4 regions of the Marinobacter sp. V032 genome follow, and region 4 is predicted to be linked to each of the others. Evidence: predicted binding sites of a transcription regulator. Region 4 holds the regulator's gene; each other region holds the start of a gene.

Region 1 (5,734 bases), on a different contig from region 4:
GCAGCGGTTTACGCCCCCTCTCGGGGGCCGAACTTGCAAACGACGCTGCAGGCGTTGAATTAAAGCTGGTTTTTAAGCTCGTAAAGCTGGTTTAGCGCCTCCCGCGGCGACAGGCTATCCAGATCAAGCGACGCCAGCGCCTTTTCGACAACGCTGGGGCCGGCACTGGCAAACATGTCGGCCTGATGGCTGGTGTCGCGGGCGCTGGCTTTTCGTGTGGCTGGTGCCGGGGTTACCGGCGTCGCACTGCCTTCCAACCGCTTGAGCTGTTGTTTGGCGTTGGTGATGACGCTCTGGGGAACACCGGCCAGCTTGGCAACCTGAAGCCCGTAGCTCTGGCTCGCCGGACCTTCATGGACATTGTGGAGAAAGACAATGCTGTCGTCATGCTCGGTCGCGGTCAGATGCACGTTAACCGCCAGCGGCAACTGGTCGGCCAGTTGGGTCAACTCAAAATAGTGAGTCGCAAACAGCGTATAGCAGCGCACGTCTTCGGCGAGCTGTTCGGCTGTGGCCCAGGCCAGGGACAGGCCATCAAAGGTGCTGGTGCCGCGGCCGACTTCGTCCATCAGAACAAGACTGTTTTCTGTGGCGTTGTGCAGGATGTTGGCGGTTTCGGTCATTTCCACCATGAATGTTGAGCGGCCACCGGCGATATCGTCAGAAGAGCCCATCCGGGTAAAGATGCGATCAACCGGTCCGACAATAGCCCTGTCCGCCGGGACAAAACTGCCGGTATAGGCAAGCAGCGCGATAAGGGCGACCTGGCGCATATAGGTCGACTTACCGCCCATGTTCGGGCCGGTAATCACCAGCATGCGGCGTTCGTTGTCGATCAGCAGATCGTTCGGCACGAACGGTTCATCGAGCAGCTGTTCGACAACCAGATGCCGGCCGGCTTCAATGTCCATGCCGGGCGCGTCGGAAAATTCAGGCGCGGCCAGTCGCAGGCTGGTGGCCCGTTCGGCAAAGTTGCTCAGTACGTCCAGCTCGGCCAATGCCTGGGCGGTTTCCTGGAGCGGGGCCAGTTCCGAGGCCAGCGTTTCGAGCACCTCTTCATAGAGTGCTTTCTCCCGGGCGAGGGCTCGGCTTTTGGCGCTGAGGGCCTTGTCTTCAAACGTCTTGAGTTCGGGCGTGATGAAGCGCTCGGCGTTTTTCAGGGTCTGACGCCGGATATAGTCGACCGGCGCCTGATCAGACTGGGCGCGGCTGATTTCGATGTAATAGCCATGAACGCGGTTGTAGCCGACTTTCAGTGAGCTGAGGCCCGTGCGCTCTTTTTCTCTGGTTTCGACATCAAGCAAGTACTGGCCCGCGTTCTCGCTGATGTTGCGAAGTTCGTCCAGCTCCTCGTCGAAGCCCTCGCTGATAACCCCGCCGTCCCGGATCACAACAGGCGGGTTTTCGATGATGGAGCGGGATAGCAGATCAGCCAGCTCCGGGTAGGTACTCGCGGCATCCCGCAAGGTGTGGACTCGCGGTGAATCGACGGCTGTCAGTGCGGTCTGCAGATCGGGTAGCAAAGCAAATGCGTCACGCAGTCGGGCAAGATCCCGTGGCCGTGCCGAGCGCAGTGCCACGCGAGACAGAATCCGCTCGATATCGCCGACGGATTTCAGCAAATCATGCACCGGTTCGTAATGAAAGCCATCAAGCAGAGCGCCAACTGCCTGCTGGCGTTCGAGCACGGTGGTTGTGTCGCGCAGCGGACGGTTAAGCCAGCGTCGAATCAGGCGGCCACCCATGGCGGTCGCGGTGCGATCCATCACCCAGGCCAGGGTGTACTGCTGGCCGCCGGTGAGGTTGGTGTCGATTTCGAGATTGCGTCGGCTGGCGGCATCCAGAATCACCGCATCTTCCCGGCGCTCGCGGGAGAGTTTACGGATATGCGGCAGTGCCGTGCGCTGGGTTTCGCGTGCGTACTGCAGCAGGCAACCGGCAGCTGACAGCGCCTGTGTCAGATCCTCGCAGCCAAAACCAGTCAGATCGCGAACCTGCAATTGTTGGGTGATCACCCGTTGGGCTGTGTCCCGCTCGAATAACCAGGGCCCTTGACGGCGTACACCGGTGAAACCTTCCAGAATGTCTGCGAACGGAAAATCTTCGCTGATCAGAATTTCAGCAGGGCGCAGGCGTTGCAATTCACCCTGCAAGGATTCGACGCCGCTGAATTCGGACACGCAGAACCGGCCACTGGAAATATCGAGCGATGCCAAACCAAAGTCTTCCCGATGACTGGCAATGGCAACCAGCAGATTGTCGCGGCGGTCTTCCAGAAAGGCCTCATCGCTCAGTGTGCCTGGCGTGACAATGCGTACAACCTGACGTTCGACCGGCCCCTTGCTGGTTGACGGGTCACCAATCTGCTCACAAATGGCGATGGACTGCCCCTGGCGCACCAGCCTTGCGATATAACCTTCCGCCGCATGATAAGGCACACCCGCCATAGGAATCGGCTGACCGCCGGATTGCCCGCGTGCGGTGAGCGTGATGTCCAGCAACTCTGCCGCCTTTTTGGCGTCGTCATAGAACAGCTCGTAAAAATCACCCATCCGGTAGAACACCATTTCATTGATGTGCTCGGTTTTGATTTTCAGATACTGCTTCATCATTGGCGTGTGCTGGGACAGGTCGGTGGGGGCTCTGTCCTTCAGGACTTCCGTCATTCTCGCTCCGGTTCTGGGGCTGGCTGGGTGTGCGTTGGTGCGGGGCATGGCACTGTCAGCATAGGTCTGTGCAGCCTGTGAAAGCTGGGATATGGCCCGCGTCAAATGCGCCCAATGTTAACACGGGCGATTGGGCTGCAACATGCAAAAAGAAACGGGTCTGTCGCGAGCGAACTCGCATAACAGCGGGTAGCAGCTACGCTTGATAATAAAGAGGCCGAGCGTTTCGAGGTGCGACCTGCGTTGGCGCAACGCAGGTGTTACCGGGAAAAACACCGTTTGCTTCGATTGTGATGATGCGCGAATGGCGGATGCTGTTATGGGGGGGATGGCATCCCCTTTGCTGGATGTCCAGAGACGACGCCCTTGCCGAACTCCTTCATGGAGCTAAAGCGCACATCAATCCCAATGCGGGGAATGCACTATGAACGAACCCATCGTACTCAATGCCTACCGTCCTTACCCCGGGTGTTATGACGAACTGGTGGATGACGGCTGCCAGGCACGATCACAAGCCACGGCCGTCGCGCGGTTCATCGCGCACAATGGCGCTGATGAACTGGTACGCCGGCAAGCACAGCTGGATTCGACGATAGCAGCTATGGGCATATCATTTACCGTCTATTCCGACAGCCAGAATATTGATCGAGCCTGGCCGCTGGATGTGGTGCCCCGGGTTATTTCCGCAGCGGACTGGGAGAAAACCAGCAATGGCCTGAAGCAGCGTCTGCAGGCACTGAATATGTTTATCAATGATTTATACAACGACCAGAAAGTCATCAAAGACAAGATTATTCCTGGCGAGCTGGTTCTGAAATCGAAGAATTTCCTTGCGCCCTGTCAGGGCATCAAACCGGCGCACGGCGTCTGGGCGCACATCTGCGGCACTGATCTGGTGCGCGATGAAATAGGGCGGTTTCTGGTGTTAGAGGATAACCTGCGGGTGCCTTCCGGTGTCTCCTACATGCTGGAGAACCGGACGGTCATGAAGCGGGTGTTCCCCGAACTGTTTGCCGAATCAACGATTGGTCCGGTCGACAACTACCCGTCACGGCTCTGGGAGATGCTGGCCTCATTATCGCCACGCCAGGACCTCACGCCGGTAGTGGTGGTACTGACGCCAGGCATTTACAACTCGGCCTATTTCGAACACAGCTTTCTGGCGCAGCAGATGGGCTGCCAGCTGGTGGAAAATGTCGACCTCTACGTCGATAACGACATCGTGTATATGCGCACACTGCAGGGGCCACAACGCGTCGATGTCATCTACCGGCGGGTAGACGATGTATTCATTGATCCGGAGGTTTTTCGCAAGGATTCGACGCTGGGGATTCCCGGCGTTATCCGTGCCTGGCGGGCCGGAAATGTGGCCATTGCCAATGCACCGGGTTCGGGTGTGGCGGATGACAAGGCGGTCTACGCATTTGTGCCGGATATCATTCGTTACTACCTGAGCGAAGAGCCGCTGATTGAGAACGTTCCGACCTATCTGTGTATGGATGAAAAACAGCGTGAGTATGTGCTCGCCAATCTCGACAAGCTGGTGGTCAAGCCGGCTAACGAGTCCGGCGGTTACGGTATTCTTATTGGCCCCCGGGCAAATGACGAAGAGCGAGCTCAGTTCGCCACTGCAATTCGTGAAAATCCCCGTAATTTTATTGCGCAACCGACACTTAATCTTTCGACTGCTCCCACCTTGTGTGACGAGATACTCGAGCCACGCCATCTGGATCTGCGGCCGTTTATCCTGCAGGGCGAAAGCGTTTATTGCACCACTGGAGGGTTGAGCCGGGTTGCATTGCGGCGTGGCTCGCTGGTGGTCAACTCCTCCCAGGGGGGCGGTAGTAAAGATACCTGGATCGTGGCGGGGGAGGGCTGATCATGCTGGCAAGAACCGCAGAAAACATGTATTGGATGGGCCGCTACCTTGAGCGAATGGAAGGCACAGCACGGCTGATTAATGCGACCACACACATGCTGATTGATTCGCATCAGGACGCCCGCATCAGCTGGCCGGTGCTGATCGACGTGCTGGGCGAAGATCCTCAGGGATTCATTCAGGAAGGCAGCTCAAGCGAGCTGGGGGTTATGCATTACCTGATTGAAGCAGAAGACAGTCCGGCATCCATTCGCAATTCGTGCAATCAGCTCAGAACCAACGCACGCTGCGTGCGCGAGGTGATTCCCCGGGATTTCTGGGAGGAAATCAACTCTCTCAACCTGTTTATGCAGACCGAATGCACACTGGCCTCCAGCCGGGTGCGCCGTTACAGCTTGATGGTGGAGGTCGTGAGGCGTTGCCAGATGGTCGTTGGGGTCATGGACGGTACCATGCTGCGGGATGATGCATTCTGCGTATTCAACATCGGTCGCCATCTCGAACGGGCTGACATGACGACGCGGATTATGGATACCCTGATTCTGCAACAGCTGACACCTACCGAAGGCCATTCTTCCCGGCGCCAGTTTCAATGGACATCATTACTCAATGCCCTCGGTGGAACAGAACCCTACCGGCGTTATTTTGCGCAGGAAGAGGGAGAAACTGACGTTATCGACTTCCTGATGAGCTATCCTGAGTTTCCAAGGTCGATTTGTTTCTGCCTGCAGAAAATTGAAAGTGCAGTGAAGCGCTTGCCCCGCTCGGACGGTGTGTTGGCCGCCATAGCCCGACTGCGTGGCGGCGTTGACTCAGAGCCGCTGGCATCGCTTTCGACAGAGCGGTTGCACCTGCTGATCGACCAGATACAGGCGCGGTTCATTGACCTTCACTCCGCCCTGACGGAAGAGTCGTTTAAAGCACCTGATACCTGATAAATCACAAGGTTCCTCGATGGACTCGAATGATCAGCCCCTGACACTGGATTCACTGGTTGAGGCGTACCAGCGACGAAGCAAGGGTGTCGACGAATGGATCGCAGCGGGGGCGGAAGGGTCTGACTGGTCCCGGATTATTGGCTGGCTTATGGGCCAGGGCCCTGAAGCGCTGGCGAGCCTGACATCGGATCTTCAGCATCAGTTGCGGGAGCACGGTGCTACCTTTGACCCCCAAAGGCAGCAAAACCGGA
Region 2 (5,734 bases), 630 kb from region 4:
TGGCGGCAGGTCGCTGACATGAATCTCGCGCCCGCTCGCCATGACCGTCAACCAGCGACAGGTGTTTTCGAGCTGGCGGACATTCCCGGGCCAGGGCAGCGTGGTCAGATATTCTTCAGCTTCGGCCCGCAGTAGTTTGGGTTCAACCGAGAGTTCCAGGGCTGCACGTTTCAGGAAGTGTTGCATCAGCCGTGGAATATCCTCACGCCGTTCAGCCAGTTTTGGCAAATGAACACGGATAACATTCAGGCGATGAAACAGGTCTTCCCGGAAGGTGCCGGCCTGAACCAGCTTTTCCAGATTCTGGTGCGTGGCGGCGATGATGCGCACATCGACCTTGATCGGTGTTGTGCCGCCTACCCGATAAAATTCGCCATCGGCCAGCACCCGCAGCAAGCGCGTTTGGGTATCAGCGGGCATATCGCCAATTTCATCGAGGAACAGGGTGCCGCCGTTGGATTGTTCAAAACGTCCCTGACGGGCGGCAGCGGCTCCTGTAAAGGCGCCTTTTTCATGGCCAAACAATTCTGACTCAATCAGATCTTTGGGAATTGCGGCCATATTCAGCGCGATGAACGAATGGCTGGCACGAGGGCTGTGATTATGCAGTGCCTGCGCGACCAGCTCCTTGCCGGTGCCGCTTTCCCCATTGATCAACACCGTGATGTTTGAGTGGGAGAGCCGGCCTATTGCCCTGAAAACTTCCTGCATGGCAGGCGCTTCACCAATGATTTCGGTGTGGCGTGTCGTGCTATCCGGCTGGGGTTCGGTGCTGGCTCTGCGTTCGCGGCTGTGGGCGATGGCCCGCTTGGCGAGTTCAACTGCATCATCGACATCAAAGGGTTTGGGCAGGTATTCAAAAGCCCCTGTCTGATAACTCGCAACCGCGCTTTCCAGGTCCGAGTGGGCGGTCATGATGATGACCGGAATGTCGGGATGGTCGTGGGTGATTTGCCCCAATAGCGCAATACCGTCGATGCCGGGCATTCTGATGTCGCTGATTATGGCATCCGGTTGTTCCCGGTCGAGGCGCATCATAATGCCTTCGCCGCTCTCGAATACGCGAGTCTGGATGTCGGCCTGTGTCAGTGCACGTTCCAGGACCCATCGAATACTCCGATCATCGTCAATTATCCAGACGTTGGCCGATTGGCTCATGCTGTCAGCTCCAGAGGCAGAAAAATGATGAAATCGGTCAGGCCGGGTGAACTTTCGCATTCAACAAGTCCATGGTGCTGCCCGATGATGCTTTGGGTAATAGAAAGCCCAAGACCTGTGCCGTTGGCTCGGCCACTGATCATGGGATAGAAAATGTTCTGTAAAAGATCCGGTGGAATACCGGGCCCGTTGTCAATTACATCCAGCCGGCATACGAGACGGTGACGCCTATGTCCGATCGTAAATTGGCGCAGGGCTCGGGTGCGGAAAGTAATGCAGGGCACATCCGTCGATGGGTTGTCGGCTGCGGCCTCCATCGCGTTGCGGGCGATATTGAGCACCGCCTGGATGAGTTGTTCCTTGTCGCCTGGGAATTCTGGCAGGCTTGGGTCGTAGTCCCGTTCCAGTCGAACCCGGCCTTTGGTTTCGGCCTCAAGTAGCGTGCGAACCCGCTCAATCACTTCGTGGATGTTGGTCGGAGTAAGCTGAAATGCCTTGTTGGGGCCGAGCATCCGGTCAACCAGGCCACGCAGGCGGTCCGCTTCGTCGATGATGACGCGGGTATATTCTTTCTGCCCGTTGTCCGTCAGTTCGCGGTCCAACAATTGCGCTGCGCCGCGAATACCGCCGAGCGGGTTCTTGATTTCGTGGGCCATACCCCGAACCAGGATGCGCGTGGTTTCCTGCTGGCTCAGCATATCCTCTTCGCGTGTGATGCGAATAAGGCGATCACGTGGCTGCAATTCGAGCAACATGGTCGAACCGTCTGCGCCAATATGGGACACAGAATAATCGACTGTAAATCTTGAACCGGATAGCAGCGTAAATTCGGCTTCGCGCTTGGTGAAGGGCTGGCCAGACTCGGCGGCATCAGAGAGTGTCTGGAATGCCTCGGTGGACTCTACAAACAGATCGTAGAAATGCGTGCCTATAATGCGCGAACCGCTGGCCTCCAGCAGATACTCTGCTGCACCATTGATGAACTGCACATTCAGCTCCGCATCCAGCACCAGCGTTGCCGTGGTGAGGTGATCGAAAATCTGCTTGTAAACATTAGTGTGTGGCATAGGATTCCTCGTGACATGCCAGTAACTGCAAAAAGCGAACCAGTTGTGAGCTCGCCACAAGCGAGTGCGCGTTTTTGGTCCTGTTCGGTGGCACTGTTTAATGAATCAGTAGAGATTCGCTCCATTGCTTTCCCTCGCTGAGGGGCGCAAGGCCTGAATGGCATTCAGTAACTGCCGCTAAAATCGGCGAAAATGCTGATAACGACCTGTAAAGGCACTTGCTGAAGGGGGCGGTCTGCCGACCGGAGCTGACGTTTTTTCGCATGGCTCGCCTGCTTTTTCTGTGTCATTTTGGCGAGCAGCCTGGTCGTCGGAGGGGAAGCGCCATTGAAACTGCCGGTATCCCGCCCCTGATTGTAATCGGATTCTAGACCTTAATTAGTGCTTGCGCACCAAAATAGTGCAGGTCATGGGGTGGGGATTGTTTTGGTGCGAAGATGCGCCCGGCCGGGGAGGCGGGCGCATTAGCGAAGAGGGGTTAGTTGATGACCGAAGGGCGATGGATGGTAAATGAAATACCTTGTCCTGACTGAATGATTTTGCCTTTGCTGTCGACTATCTTGACCGACGCATTGTGGGTGCCACGATCGATGTTGTTGACGGTAAATTGGCCGGATGCGTTCTGGCCGACTGGTTGCCCGTCAAGTGATACCTCGAATTCGTGGCCGCGCAACAAGGCAGGGCTGCTTGATACTGCGAACGTCACATCACCGTTTCCGCTATGGAACGCGCTGTTATTTTCAGGCGCATCAAATGAAACCCGGTTGTATGCCTTGCCCTGATCCTGCTCCTGTTTCTTTTTGGAGTCTTCCACCATCTGTGGCACTTCGTCCGGCTTTGGCAGTGTGACAGTCGTGACAGGCTTCACTTTAATGGTTTTTGCGCCGGGGCTGGCCTCGTCAGAATAGCTGACGTTGCCCTGGGCATCGGTGTGCTTGTATACCTCGGCGTAGGCGCCAAGGCTGGCTGTCATCGCGATGCTGAATGTCAGAAGCTTTATTGTATTTTTCACGGAACCCTCCATTGGGGGAATTCTCCAAGTTGTAGCAGGCCTGTAAGGATTATTGGCAAGAGGGGGATTGGATTGCAACTTTCCTGACCCTAAATGGTATTAATGGCTGGTAAGGTTTTGTAATTGGCAGCGTCACTGGAGCGCACTATCGGTGTAGCAACAAAGCACGGGGCCGGAAATAAAAAAACCCCGCGGTTAGGCGGGGTTTTCTGTGTGTACAGGTCTGTTAACCCGAAATATCGTGTTTAAACAGAGTAGTACAGTTCGAACTCGACCGGGTGAGTGGTCATGTTCAGGCGCTCAACTTCAGCGCGCTTCAGATCAATGTAAGCACTGATCATGTCTTCGGTGAATACGCCGCCGCGAGTCAGGAACTCGTGGTCTTCTGCCAGGCAGTCCAGCGCTTCCTGGAAGGTTTCCGCAACCTTAGGAATGTTCAGCGCTTCTTCTTTTGGCAGGTCGTACAGATCCTTGTCCATGGCATCGCCAGGGTGGATCTTGTTCTGGATGCCGTCCAGGCCGGCCATCATCAGTGACGCAAATGCGAGGTACGGGTTCGCTGATGCATCAGGGAAGCGTACTTCGATACGGCGCGCTTTCGGGCTGTTCACGTATGGAATACGGATCGAAGCTGAGCGGTTACGAGCCGAGTAGGCCAGCATGACAGGTGCTTCGTAGCCTGGAACCAGACGCTTGTAGCTGTTGGTTGAAGCGTTGGTGAAGGCGTTGATGGCCTTGGAGTGTTTGATAATGCCGCCAATGTAGTACAGCGCCATTTCGCTCAGGCCAGCGTAGCCGTCACCAGCAAACAGGTTCTTGCCATCTTTGTTCAGAGACATGTGAACGTGCATGCCTGAACCGTTGTCGCCGACAACCGGCTTCGGCATAAAGGTCGCAGTCTTGCCGTATGCGTGTGCAACGTTGTGCACGCAGTACTTCAGGATCTGTACTTCGTCAGCCTTTTTGACCAGCGGGTTGGCGCCAACGCCAATTTCGCACTGACCTGCAGTACCGACTTCGTGGTGGTGAACCTCAATTTCCAGACCCATGGATTCCATGGCAGAGCACATGGCGCCACGCAGGTCGTGGAGGCTGTCTACTGGTGGAACAGGGAAGTAACCACCTTTGACGCCAGGACGGTGACCAATGTTGTTGCGCTCGAAATCTTCGCCAGAAACCCAGGCGGCTTCCTCGGAGTAAAGTTCGTACATTGCGCCGTTCATGTCAGTCTTCCACTTCACAGAGTCGAAGACGAAGAACTCGGGCTCAGGGCCGAACAGTGCGCCTTCGGCGATGCCGGTAGACTTCAGGTACTCTTCTGCGCGACGGGCAACAGAGCGCGGGTCACGCTCGTAACCTTGCATGGTAGAAGGCTCTACGATGTCGCAAGTCAGGTTCAGAGTGGTTTCTTCGGTGAACGGATCGATTACGCCGGTGGAATCATCTGGCATCAGGATCATGTCGGATTCGTTAATGCCTTTCCAGCCAGCAATAGATGAGCCGTCAAACATCTTGCCGTCAGTAAAGAAGTCTTCATCGATTTCTGAGGTCGGCATAGTGACGTGTTGCTCTTTGCCGCGGGTATCAGTGAACCGCAGGTCAACCCACTTCACTTCGTGTTCTTTAATCAGGTCAAGCGTCTTGGACATTGTGCATGCTCCGTAAAGTTATCCCGCTTCAGCGGGTGCATTCATGTTCGTATTGCCGGATGGGTCAGGGTCACTGATATCCGATTTTTTCAGGAGGTCGCAGCTTATCAAAAGCCTCTGCCACTTACCTGCAAATTTATCCTGACTTCTTCAAAGCAATCGCCTTGCCAATTTTTGGTGCTGCCCTGCAGAGGCCGCTGGGAGCGGCATCCGGCTCAACTCTCGACGTCTGACGGCAATATTTTGGTGCAACGCAGAAGGTAGTCCGCACTAATGTGGTGCGCTTTTGATGCATAATGCTCGTTTATGGTGCGGTTTAAGGTTTGGAAGTAGGCGTTTTTCTTCATATTAACGGCATGGACTTTTAGATATACTACGCGCCGCCTCATTTGCACCCTGGTCTGTAAAGTTGTTCAGGGGTGTAGGTACCGCCCGGTATCGGATAATGGGTTCACTTTACGGATTTGAGATGGCATGTGAGAGGCTTGGCCTCCCTTAAGACCCTCTCAGGTCAAAAGAAAGCATGCCGCAGGACTATTGTTGTGATTGAGAAGCTTCGTAATATCGCCATTATCGCCCACGTCGACCATGGTAAAACCACGCTTGTAGATAAACTGCTGCGTCAGTCTGGCACTTTGGACCGGAAAGAGCTCGAAAGCGAGCGCGTAATGGACTCCAATGACCAGGAAAAAGAGCGCGGCATTACCATCCTGGCCAAGAACACGGCGTTGAAGTGGAACGACTACGACATCAACATTGTTGATACCCCTGGCCACGCCGATTTCGGTGGTGAGGTAGAGCGGGTCATGAGCATGGTGGATTGTGTGCTGCTGGTGGTTGATTCCATC
Region 3 (5,734 bases), on a different contig from region 4:
TGTTACCCACCGCCAGCAGACCTTGCGGATTGACGAAGTTCACCAATGTGATGTCGCCCAACTGGACCGGCGCAGCCTGATTCTCGATCACCGCCGAAACCGTGCCGTCCGTACCGATTGTGATGCTCGTGGCGTTATCGGGTACATTGATGTTGGGTTCCAGCGGATAGCCATTGGCATTCACCACATCACCGTCAGAGTTCAACTGAAACTGACCGTCGCGGGTGTAGGCAATTTCGCCATCAGGCAGCAATACCTGCAAAAAGCCACGACCGTTAACCGCCATATCAAGCGGCTGCTCGGTTACCTGCAGGTTGCCCTGGGTAAACTGCTTGGCAGTGCCCGTCACCCGCACACCCGTACCCAACTGAAGACCGGAAGGCAGCTCGGAGTTCTCGGTTGACAGGCCACCGGGCTGACGCTTGACCTGATAAAGCAAGTCCTGAAACACCGCCCGATCGCGCTTGAACCCGGTGGTATTCACATTCGCCAGGTTGTTGGAGATCGTGGTCATGTTGGTGTCTTGGGCGCTCAAGCCCGTTTTACTAACCCAAAGTGCTGGATGCATTGTTCATTCTCCTCGTCGGGATAGTGCGTCAATCCCGGTAATGAGCGGTGTCGGAGGTTAATGCGGCGAACATTTGCCGCTTTTCAGAAACCGTCACCGTTTCAGATTCTGTTATCAGAGGTTCTGCAACAGCCGTGCCGTTGCGTCGGAATTCGACTTGGCGGTCTGCATGACCTTGACCTGCATTTCGTACTGGCGGGCCAATTCCATATTGGAAATCATCTCCTCCACCGCGTTGACGTTGGAGCTTTCAAGAAATCCTGATTCAACCCTGACAGTGGCATCCAGAGGTGCTACCTGGCCCGCGCCACCAACCTCCCCCAGCTTGAGACGCATAAAACCGTCAACACCTTTTTCCATTGCCTCTCTGCCAGGGTTGACCAGTTTGAGCCGGTCAACCTCCACCAGCTGGTCTGGCGGGCCGCCAACCGGGACAATGGATACCGTGCCGTCCGAGCCAATCAGCAGGTTGTCGTAGGGTGGCAATGCGACCGGACCACCATTACCGATAACCGGTTCACCGGATGAGGTCCGCAGGATGCCGTTCACATCCACGCTTAGGCTGCCGGAACGGGTATACACCTCTTCGCCGTTTTGGGACTGCACCGATAACCAGCCGTCACCACCAACCGCAACGTCAAGTTTCCGTCCGGTTTCCATTAGCGATCCGGCAGACATATCGGTGCCCGGCCGCTCAGTCATGGCATAGGCGCGTGTTGGAAAGTGTTCACCGTAAACGGGCATGCTCCGGGCCTGCGCGTAGTCCCGCTTGAAGCCGGTAGTCGACACGTTAGCGAGGTTGTTCGCATGGGCCTGCTGGGCCAGCATGGTCTGCTTGGCACCGGACATGCCGATAAATACCGCTTTATCCATAGGAAAACTCCTGCCGGATTATTGACTCAATAAGAGTGAATAAGCAGAAGTCGTGCCAGTATTAGAAAAGACGATAACCACGGGCCTCGAGACCCGTGGTTATCGTTATCAGAAGGGAACTGCGCTTATCGCAGGTTGATAATTGTCTGGGTTACAGCGTCTGCCGTTTCGATGGTTTTGGCGTTCGCCTGATAGTTGCGCTGGGCAATGATCAGGTTTACCAGCTCTGCTGACAGATCGACGTTGGATTCTTCAACCGAACTCGCGGCAATTGAACCCAGGGTGCCGGTATCAGGCGAGCCGATAATCGGCTGACCGGACTCGAAAGTCTCTACCCAGCTGGTATCCCCCACCGGTGCCAGACCCTCGGTATTGCGGAAGCTGGCCAACGCAACCTGCCCCAGGGTTTGGGACTGACCGTTTGAGTAACGGGCAAACAGCACCCCTTCAGTCGAGACATCCAGGCCGGACAATCGACCCGTGGTATAGCCATTCTGGCGCTGATCATTGACGGCAAATTCACTACCAAACTGCGTGGTGTCATCCAGATCGAGCGTGAAGTTTGAGCTGACCGGGGGATCAGGGATAGGAGTCTGCCCCCCGTTCGCCACCAGGCGTGGACCATCGGCACCGTTAGGCTGCCCGTTCGCATCCAGCGGCGTCCAGTTGGAAATCAGAATTTCCTTGTCGATCGAGCCGTTCACGCTTTCAAGTGTGCCATCTTCAGTGAACTTGAGGTCATACCGGGCAAGCGACGGCTCACCGCTGGTATTTGGGGGATCACCCACGTTCTCACCGTCGATCTGAACATACAGCGACCAGCTATTGCCCTGATTGGCGCCGTTATTGGGCTCCTTCACGTAGTACTGGGTCATCACGTGCGAGTTGCCCAGACTGTCATAGATCGTTGTTGAGGTGGCGTGGTTGTAGGTTTTCTGATCGTCAGGATCAAACGTATTGGAGGTAAAGGCCGACGGTGTAACTCCATCCAATACAGTCGAAGTCGATGGCGGTGTTGCCGCTGCAGTCATCGCGACGTCCCGATCAAGTGTCACGCTCAGCACACCCACCTGTGTCGACGGATTGGTCTTGTCAGCAGACAACGCGCCCCCGGCATCAAAACTCATACTGCCGCCCGTACCGGTCGTATCCTGATAACTCAGGCGCAAGGTATCGCCACGGCTCGAAATGATGCGGAGATTGCCCGAACCATCAATCGTTGCATTCAGGCTGCTGAGTGATGAGCCATTGATATCATCTGCAAGCTGGGACAACTGCTGGGCTGTTGTCAGTGCATTACCGCTCGCATCAGTGCCGCGCACAGTAAAGTCGACCCCCTCCAGCGTAAAAACGTCGTCCGGCTGAATATTGCCGCCATTCAACAGCACCTCGGTACGCGCTGACGCGCTGACGCCTTCTTCCTGGTTCAAGGATTCCGCTACGGCACTCGCCGAGCTGCCAGCCGTAACCGGCACATTCCGACTGGTGCCATCAGGATAGGTAATCGTAAGGGTCTGGGGCCCGATGCTGGCTCCCGCTGCCGGCGCGTTAGTTTGAATGCGCGTCCCGCTGACTTCCAGCACCGACTGGCGCGAGTCCAGGTTCAATTCGGATCGCAGATTGGTAGTTCGACGTGGAGCCAGGTTGTCGCTATCGATAAACAAGTCACCGCGCACGCCCGAAAGATTGCCGTCAGCGTTCGCCTGAAAGCCCTGAACGCGCATGCCCTGGTTGTTAACGACAAAGCCGTCTTTATCAAGACCAAACTGTCCTGCCCGGGAATAACGCACTTCACCGTTATTATTCAGAATAAAGAAACCATCGCCGTCAATCGCCATGTCCAGGCCATTGTCGGTAAAGCTGATATTTCCCTGCCCGAATGTTTGCTGAATATCCTGCACACGGACGCCATCCCCAATCGGGTTGGTACCGGATGACAGAAAACCATTGGCATAGAGGTCGCCAAACTGCACCCGGCTGTTCTTGAAGCCCACCGTGCTTGCGTTGGCAATGTTATTACCGGTGACATCCAGGTCAACCGAGGCGGCCCGAAGACCACTAAGTCCAGTATTGAACGCCATACCTCACCCCGACTGTATGTGTTAGTTAATTTGACTGACGTCTGACAGCGCGATGGATCCCATCCCCGCCAGATTGAGCGTGACACTGCCTGCGCTGCCCAGCGAAACGCTGTCGACATTGGCGCTGATCAGGGTGCCGAGCTGCTCGGAACCTGACGGATAACTGCCTTCAGCCTTAATTATGTAGGCCCCCGGATCCAGCGCTTCGCCGCTTCCGTTAGTACCGTCCCACTCAAAGGACGTCTGACCGGCCTGCGCAGGACCAAGATCGATTTGTCTGACCAACTCACCGCTGGTATTCATGATGGAAACCCGCAGGCTGGAGGTGGATGCAGGCACATTCACTACACCCTTCATCTCACCCGCTGATGACAGAATGCCGGTCTGAGATGGCACCAGCACGGTCCGGCCAACCATGGCCGACGCCTGCAGAGCCTGCGTTGAGCGGAACTGGCCGACCACATCATCAACTGATCCAGCCAGACTCTGAATTTCTTCAAGCGAGCTGAACTGCGCCAACTGCGCAATAAAATCGCCGTTGTCCTGGGGCTCAAGCGGGTTTTGATTGTTCAGCTGGGCCAGCATCAACTCCATGAACTCGCCCTTGCCAAGCTCATCAGAGGACGAAGAAGCTTTCGAAGCATTCTGGTACTGGTTCAGTACGCTGGCTGCGGCAGTGTTATCAACTGTACTCATGGCTTACTCCTACCGGGCCGGCTTATTGTCCAAGTGTCAGGATGCGCTGCATCATCGACTTGGCGGTGTTCATGACATCAACGTTCATTTCGAAGCTGCGCGAAGACGACATCATGTCCGCCATTTCTTCGACAACATTCACGTTGGGATAGAAAACGTAGCCATCTTCGTTTGCCGCCGGATGATCCGGTTGGTAGCGCATCTGCAGATCTTCATCACTCTCCACAATGCCCTCAACCTGAACCCCGGTGGAGGCAGCAGAGTTTGCACCCCAGCCTGCGCCAAACGCGTCACCGCTCATTACATCCTGCTGAATGGCTGCGAATACCGGCTTGCGTGCCCGATAGGTCTCTTCTGTGCTGGAACTGGCAGTTTCAGCATTGGCAATGTTCGAAGCGGTCGTATTCAGACGCAGTGACTGAGCAGTCATACCCGAACCGGCGATATCAAAAATGTTTCCGAGCGACATAATCTGCCTCCTCAATTATCCGGGGATCGGGTTATTGGCCCGTGATGGCCTTGCTCAGACCGGTAAATTTGCCATTCAGAAACTGAAAGCTGGCTTGATAATCCATAGAATTGCGCATGAACCGAGCCTGTTCCTGCTGCGCATCCACCGTGTTGCCGTCGATGGATGGCTGATAAGGCGCGCGATAAAGCAAGGTTGCCCGGTCACTCATGGCCGCTGCAGTGTCAATGTGGCCGGAGTCGGTTCGTACCATCGCCAGATCACTATCAACACCCGACTGAGCCGCACCCAATGCAGCCTTGAAATCGACGTCGCGCGCTTTAAAGCCCGGTGTATCGGCGTTTGCCAGATTATTTGCCAGTACTTCGGCACGCTGTACGCGCATATTCAGCGCCTTTTCGTGAATGCCGAGTGCATTGTTAAAACTGATGGCCATGATGTCTCCCGCAGGTTTTGCCGCGATTCTGCTTTCCACAGACTAAGCAACTGCGATGCCATCTTTTAAAAACCGTGTAGCGGCGGGGTTTTCAGGGAGAAAAGATTAAAACGGGGATTAAGAAAAGAGGCAAAAAGAGGAAATGCGGCAAGCCCTTTCCTCCTTAACCCGACACTGACCTGCCATCAGCACTTGCGCAACTAGCCTGGCCAACGTGAGACGAAAGCATCGGGGTCGGGGCGATCAATCGCCGGCTTTTCGGAAACAGGTGTACCAACATAGAGAAAGCCGACGATCGACTCGTTTGGGGCAAGCCCCAAGCCTTCAGCGATTACCGGATTATAGGCAATGGAGCCGGTGCGCCACATACCGGCAAATCCCTGCGCCTCCAGCGCCAGCAGGATATACGCCATGCCGCAACCAGCCGAAAGCGTCTCCTCAATAGGCGGCACTTTAGGATGACCGTGATGGGACGCGATACCCACAATAATCATCGGCGCGCGGCGCGTCATACCTTGCAGCTTCTCCACCGGCAAAGCCGTGGGATTGGCCGCATCGGCCGTTCTGGCAAACACCTCGCCCAATGCGTCCAACCCGTCACCTTCAATTAC
Region 4 (5,734 bases):
CACCTGCTTTTACATGATTGTCGGCCTCGTCAATGCAGACAAAGGCCGCATCAACATTGACGACAGGGATATCACCCCGCTACCGATGCACGGTCGCGCTCGCGCAGGTATCGGATACCTGCCCCAGGAAGCATCGGTTTTTCGCAAGCTCACCGTGCACGACAACATCATGGCGATTCTTGAAACCCGCAGCGCACTCAGCCGCGCTGAACGGGAGTCGCAACTGGAAACCCTGCTTGAAGAGTTCCATATCACCCATATTCGCGACAGCCTCGGCATGGCCCTGTCCGGCGGTGAGCGACGGCGAGTCGAAATTGCCCGGGCACTGGCCATGGAGCCTGCATTTATTCTGCTTGACGAGCCTTTCGCCGGCGTTGACCCCATCTCCGTCAGCGACATCAAACAAATCATTCGCCATTTACGGGACAAAGGCATCGGTGTACTGATTACCGATCATAACGTGCGGGAAACGCTCGATATTTGTGAGAATGCCTACATCGTGAGCGGTGGGCACATTATTGCCTCCGGCCATTCCGACGACATCCTCTCCAATCAGCAAGTTAAAGAGGTCTACCTTGGCGATGAGTTCAGGCTCTGAGCCACAGGGTTCACAGCAGATGAATAGCATGTCAGGCTGTCGCATAATGCTGCAGGGCGGGTAAACTCAACAGGGGATGCAAAACGTCGCACGCGACGGTCAGGCGGAACCTGAATTTTCGAAAAAGCGGAACCGTTTCAGCTCAGGCATTGTCATTGGCATATCCATAGCAGTAAACTTCGGCAAAGAATTTGCTTGTTCTGCCAAGTCGCCACTTTGCAACACTTTTTTCCTGGCCCCGCATGATGTCGGGTGCGACCTGGCCCGAACACACCAAGTAGCCAAGGGTGACGGGAATAAATCGATGGTAATGAAAGCTTCGCTTCAGCTGAAGCTCGGTCAACAACTCACGATGACCCCGCAACTGCAACAAGCCATACGCTTGCTGCAGCTTTCGACGTTAGATCTCCAGCAGGAAATCCAGCAAGCACTGGAATCCAATCCTATGCTGGAAACCTCGGAAGACGATGACAACTCCCCTGAACACAACCAGGACGACGAGCGCGGTGAAAATAACACCGACTCCGATCACAGCGCCGATGACAGCACGCCCGATCAACCTGAGCCCACGATGCCGGAAGATCCTGAATGGGAAGCACCCTCGGACGAACCGGACTGGCTGAAGGAAACACAGGCTGATATCCCCGAAGATCTGCCCGTCGACACGGCATGGGACGATATTTACCAGTCTGCTCCGGCCCCCGCATCGCGTGGCGATGACGATGACGACTCCGATTTCGAATCCCGCAACTCCCCTGCGGAGACACTGCAGGATCACCTGCTCTGGCAATTGAATCTGACCCCCATGAGCGAGCGGGACCAGGCTATTGCCCATGCCCTGATGGATTCGGTTGATTCCCGCGGCTACCTGACTACCTCTCTGGATGACATCCACTCCGGCCTGTCCGACGACGCTGACGAAGACCCACTCGAGCTTGATGAGGTCGAGGCTGTGCTGCGCCGCCTCCAGCACTTTGATCCCCCGGGCGTGTTTGCTCGCGATTTGCAGGAATGCCTGCTGATCCAGCTTGGTCAACTCCCTCCGGATACCCCGTGGCTTCCACAGGCACGCCTTGTAATCAGTCACTACATCAACCTGCTCGGCAATCGGGATTATGCCCAACTGCTGCGCAGGAGCCGGTTGACGGAGGAGCAGCTCAAAGCGGTGCTGGCGCTGATCCAGACCCTTACACCACGTCCGGGCGATGCATTGGACAGCGTAGAGCCTGACTATGTGGTGCCGGATGTCGTGGTCACCAAGGTCAAGGATCGCTGGCGAGTTGAGCTGAATCCTGAAATTGCACCACGCATTCGTGTCAATGCGGGCTATGCTGCATTAATAAAGCGAGCAGATTCCAGCGCCGACAACACCTATATGCGGGATCAATTGCAGGAGGCGAAGTGGTTCATAAAGAGTCTTCAAAGTCGCAACGAGACGCTATTGAAGGTGGCAACGCGCATTGTTGAACATCAGCAGGGCTTTCTGGATATCGGCGAGGAGGCCATGAAGCCTCTGATTCTGTCGGATATTGCCCAGGCAGTGGGCATGCATGAGTCCACAATATCCCGTGTAACGACACAGAAATACATGCACACTCCGCGGGGAATATTTGAGCTGAAGTACTTTTTCTCCAGCCATGTCAGTACCAATGAAGGTGGAGAGTGTTCGTCTACTGCAATCCGTGCCATGATCAAGAAACTGGTAGCGGCAGAGACACCAAAAAAGCCGCTCAGCGACAGTAAAATTGCCACATTGCTCGGCGAGCAAGGCATACAGGTCGCGCGCCGCACAGTCGCCAAGTATCGGGAAGCGATGCATATACCGCCGTCCAACGAGCGGAAGCGGCTGGTCTGAAATTGACGCCTGCCCCGGGTGAGACTGGGCAGCAAAGGATTCAAAGCGTTCGTCACACGACGAGCACCGTTTGCCAGGCGGACAACCCGCTCTGGCACTCTCGACAACAGGAGAAGCCTATGCAACTCAACATCTCAGGTCACCATGTCGAACTCTCACCCGCTCTGAAAGATTATGTCGATGGCAAGTTCGAAAAACTCGAACGTCATTGCGATGACATCACAAATTGCCAGGTCACTTTATCCGTTGAGAAGCTTCGCCAGACCGCAGAGGCCACTCTTCACGTCGTCGGTGGCGAGATTCACGCAAAAGCCGAAGACGAAGACATGTACGCAGCGATCGATTCGCTGGTAGACAAACTTGATCGACAGCTCCTGAAACACAAGGAAAAGACTGTCGCCCGAATGCACGGCGCCGGTCACCGGTAGTCGTTTTATAACAGGAAAGCATTCCATCCATGACGGAAACAGCACTGACAATCACCTCAATCCTGGCTCCCGAGCTCACCCTTTGTGGTGTGCCGGGAACCAGTAAGAAGCGAATTCTTGAGCTGATAGCGGAACAGGTCACCCGCCAGCATCCCGAGCTCGAGGAACCCCAGATTTTTAATAACCTGGTGTCTCGCGAGCGACTGGGAAGCACCGGAATCGGCCAGGGCATTGCTATCCCTCATTGCCGGCTTGAAGGCTGTCAGGGCGTTATCGGTGCATTGATAACACTTGAAGAAGGTGTTGCCTTTGACGCCATCGACAATCAGCCCGTCGACTTGTTGTTCGCACTGATTGTTCCCAAGGAAGCCACCAGCGAACACCTGGAATTATTGAGCCAGCTTGCCGAAAAATTCAATGACCGCTCCTTCTGCGAGAAGCTACGGCGCTGCGAAACATCAGCGGCGCTGTTCGATGCGATGACTCAAACGGCCTGACATCGCCTTCAGCCCAAAACAGAGACCAATCTTCAGTGATTGAGGGTCACAGACTCAATAAAGGCTCCCTATGAAACTCATCATCGTCAGCGGGCGTTCCGGCTCCGGCAAAAGCACCGCTCTTCATGTGCTGGAGGATCTCGGCTTTTACTGTATCGACAACCTTCCTATTGGCCTCCTTTTTCCTTTGACCGAAGAGGCAGAAGGCACCGAACTCAAAAAGGTGCGTAATATTGCCGTCAGCATTGATGCCCGGAACCTGTCTGCAGAAATCGCCAATTTCGAAGCCATCCATGAACGCCTGAACAAGGCCGCCATGAAAGTCGAGCTGGTCTTCCTGGACGCCACGGACCAATCGCTGCTGCAGCGTTTTCACGCGACACGACGCAAGCACCCGCTGAGTGATGGCAGCACCTCGCTGCGCGAAGCCATCGCCGATGAGAAGCGTTTACTGGAGCCATTGGCCCGTCTCGCCGACCTGCACATTGATACCACCGAGCTCTCGATGTACGAGCTCAGAGACATGATCAAACAGCGCGTTGTCGGGCGGCGTGAACAGGATCTAGCCCTGCTGTTCCAGTCTTTCGGCTTCAAACACGGCGTACCGGTAGACTCAGATTATGTGTTCGATGTTCGCTGTCTACCCAACCCCTACTGGGACACCAGCCTGCGGAAATTCACCGGCGCCGACGCCGAAGTTCAGACCTTTCTCGAGGCACAACCCGCCACGATAAAGATGCTGGACGACCTGACGCGCTTTCTTGAAAACTGGCTACCCGCATTTCGCAGCAGCAATCGCAGCTACATGACCATCTCTATCGGCTGCACCGGTGGCCAACACCGATCGGTGTATATCTGCGAAAAGCTGAGCGCCTATTTTCGTGAAGACTACGCCAACATTCAGGTGCGCCATACCGAACTACCTCACCTGAACGCAACGTCACCCCAGGACCCCGCATGATCCGCTCCACCATCACGATCATCAACAAGCTGGGCCTTCACGCCAGAGCCGCAGCAAAACTGGTCACTACCGCTTCCGCCTATGAAAGCTCAGTACACATCCTCAAGGGTGACCGTGAAGTTGACGGCAAAAGTATTATGTCGGTGATGATGCTGGCCGCCAGCCGCGGCACCGATATCACGCTGATAATTGATGGTCCTGACGAGCAGCAGGCACTTGAGGCTCTAACAGCTCTGATAAACGACTATTTCGGGGAAGGCGAGTAGTCCAAACGGCCTGAATAAGGAATCTGGCGGGTTTCACCTATACTGAATTCTCACGTCTGCAACGTAAGTCCGCTATAATAAATAAATTTCCGGAGCGGCTCCGCCCGATTCTCCAACCGCCGTCACGGCCTTACGGCCCGTAATCATGGGTGATTCATGTCAGATGCACTCGAAAACAGCCAAGCCAGGCAGCGCCTCCGTTCGCTCGGAGAAGCGCTGGATAGCGGTGCCTTGCAGCAGGTCGCGCGCATCCTCAATGGTGGACTGAGCCCGAGTGACATTGCCCACCTGCTTGAATCTTCGCCTCCACGCCAAAGGGCACTGCTGTGGAATCTGGTAGACAAAAGCCTTGAAGGTGAAGTTCTCCAGTACCTGAACGATGACATTCGAGGCTACTTCCTGAGCAAGTTGAACGCTCAGGAACTGGCCACGATCATCGAAGATTTTGAATCAGACGATCTCGCTGACTTACTTCAGCAGCTACCGGATACGGTCATCCAGGAAGTCCTCGACACAATGGACGACCAGGATCGGCAGCGGGTAGAGGAAGTACTGTCCTACCCGGAGGACACGGCCGGCGGCCTGATGAACACGGACACCATCACGGTGCGCCCTGATCTCAGCATTGATGTTGTTCTGCGCTATCTTCGCAGACACCGATCCTTGCCGCCCATGACCGACAGCCTGATTGTCGTCAGTCGACGTGATGAATTTGTCGGCGTGCTGCCGATAACCAAAATGCTGGTCTCCAGCCCGAGCGCCACCGTCCGCGAAGTCATGGACACCGATATCGAACCTATCCCGGTTTTGATGGCCGACACTCAGGTGGCAACCCTGTTCGAACGGTATGACCTGATATCAGCGCCAGTGGTTGGCGACAACGGCAAGCTGCTCGGCCGGATCACTATCGATGACGTGGTCGACGTTATCCGCGAGGATGCCGACCACTCGCTGATGAGCATGGCCGGTTTGGACGAAGATGAAGATACCTTTGCCCCAGTGATAAAGACCACTCGGCGGCGCGCCGTCTGGCTCGGCATCAATCTCATCACCGCCTTTATTGCCTCGTCGGTCATCGGCCTGTTTGAAGGCACTATCGAAAAAGTGGTGGCCCTCGCCGTCTTGATGC

The links. The regulator sigma-54, encoded in region 4, starts transcription at its own class of promoters, with help from an activator protein. The targets are predictions, from matches to a motif close to ANTGGCATNNANNTTGCTNT.
Region 1: a site for sigma-54 is predicted at 2,994-3,013, ahead of ACUN9X_RS16815 (circularly permuted type 2 ATP-grasp protein). Genes of this name have one in related genera too.
Region 2: a site for sigma-54 is predicted at 5,039-5,058, ahead of glnA (glutamate--ammonia ligase). Genes of this name have one in related genera too.
Region 3: a site for sigma-54 is predicted at 1,482-1,501, ahead of ACUN9X_RS12655 (flagellar basal body rod protein FlgF). Genes of this name have one in related genera too.

What each region holds. Positions count from the first base shown of each region.
Region 1 covers NZ_JBQXYE010000004.1:210,543-216,276, reverse strand. The annotation lists gene mutS (DNA mismatch repair protein MutS) at 60-2,666, opposite strand; gene ACUN9X_RS16815 (circularly permuted type 2 ATP-grasp protein) at 3,091-4,545, shown strand; gene ACUN9X_RS16810 (alpha-E domain-containing protein) at 4,548-5,480, shown strand; gene ACUN9X_RS16805 (circularly permuted type 2 ATP-grasp protein) at 5,500-5,734, shown strand, end outside.
Region 2 covers NZ_JBQXYE010000001.1:1,247,405-1,253,138, forward strand. The annotation lists gene ntrC (nitrogen regulation protein NR(I)) at 1-1,158, opposite strand, end outside; gene glnL (nitrogen regulation protein NR(II)) at 1,155-2,225, opposite strand; gene ACUN9X_RS05735 (DUF4124 domain-containing protein) at 2,704-3,237, opposite strand; gene glnA (glutamate--ammonia ligase) at 3,483-4,886, opposite strand; gene typA (translational GTPase TypA) at 5,429-5,734, shown strand, end outside.
Region 3 covers NZ_JBQXYE010000002.1:228,662-234,395, reverse strand. The annotation lists gene flgG (flagellar basal-body rod protein FlgG) at 1-568, opposite strand, end outside; gene ACUN9X_RS12655 (flagellar basal body rod protein FlgF) at 683-1,441, opposite strand; gene ACUN9X_RS12650 (flagellar hook protein FlgE) at 1,567-3,522, opposite strand; gene ACUN9X_RS12645 (flagellar hook assembly protein FlgD) at 3,544-4,218, opposite strand; gene flgC (flagellar basal body rod protein FlgC) at 4,241-4,687, opposite strand; gene flgB (flagellar basal body rod protein FlgB) at 4,719-5,123, opposite strand; gene ACUN9X_RS12630 (nitroreductase family protein) at 5,324-5,734, opposite strand, start outside.
Region 4 covers NZ_JBQXYE010000001.1:1,880,456-1,886,189, reverse strand. The annotation lists gene lptB (LPS export ABC transporter ATP-binding protein) at 1-598, shown strand, start outside; gene ACUN9X_RS08655 (RNA polymerase factor sigma-54) at 903-2,453, shown strand; gene hpf (ribosome hibernation promoting factor) at 2,573-2,881, shown strand; gene ptsN (PTS IIA-like nitrogen regulatory protein PtsN) at 2,911-3,378, shown strand; gene rapZ (RNase adapter RapZ) at 3,449-4,339, shown strand; gene ACUN9X_RS08635 (HPr family phosphocarrier protein) at 4,336-4,605, shown strand; gene mgtE (magnesium transporter) at 4,762-5,734, shown strand, end outside.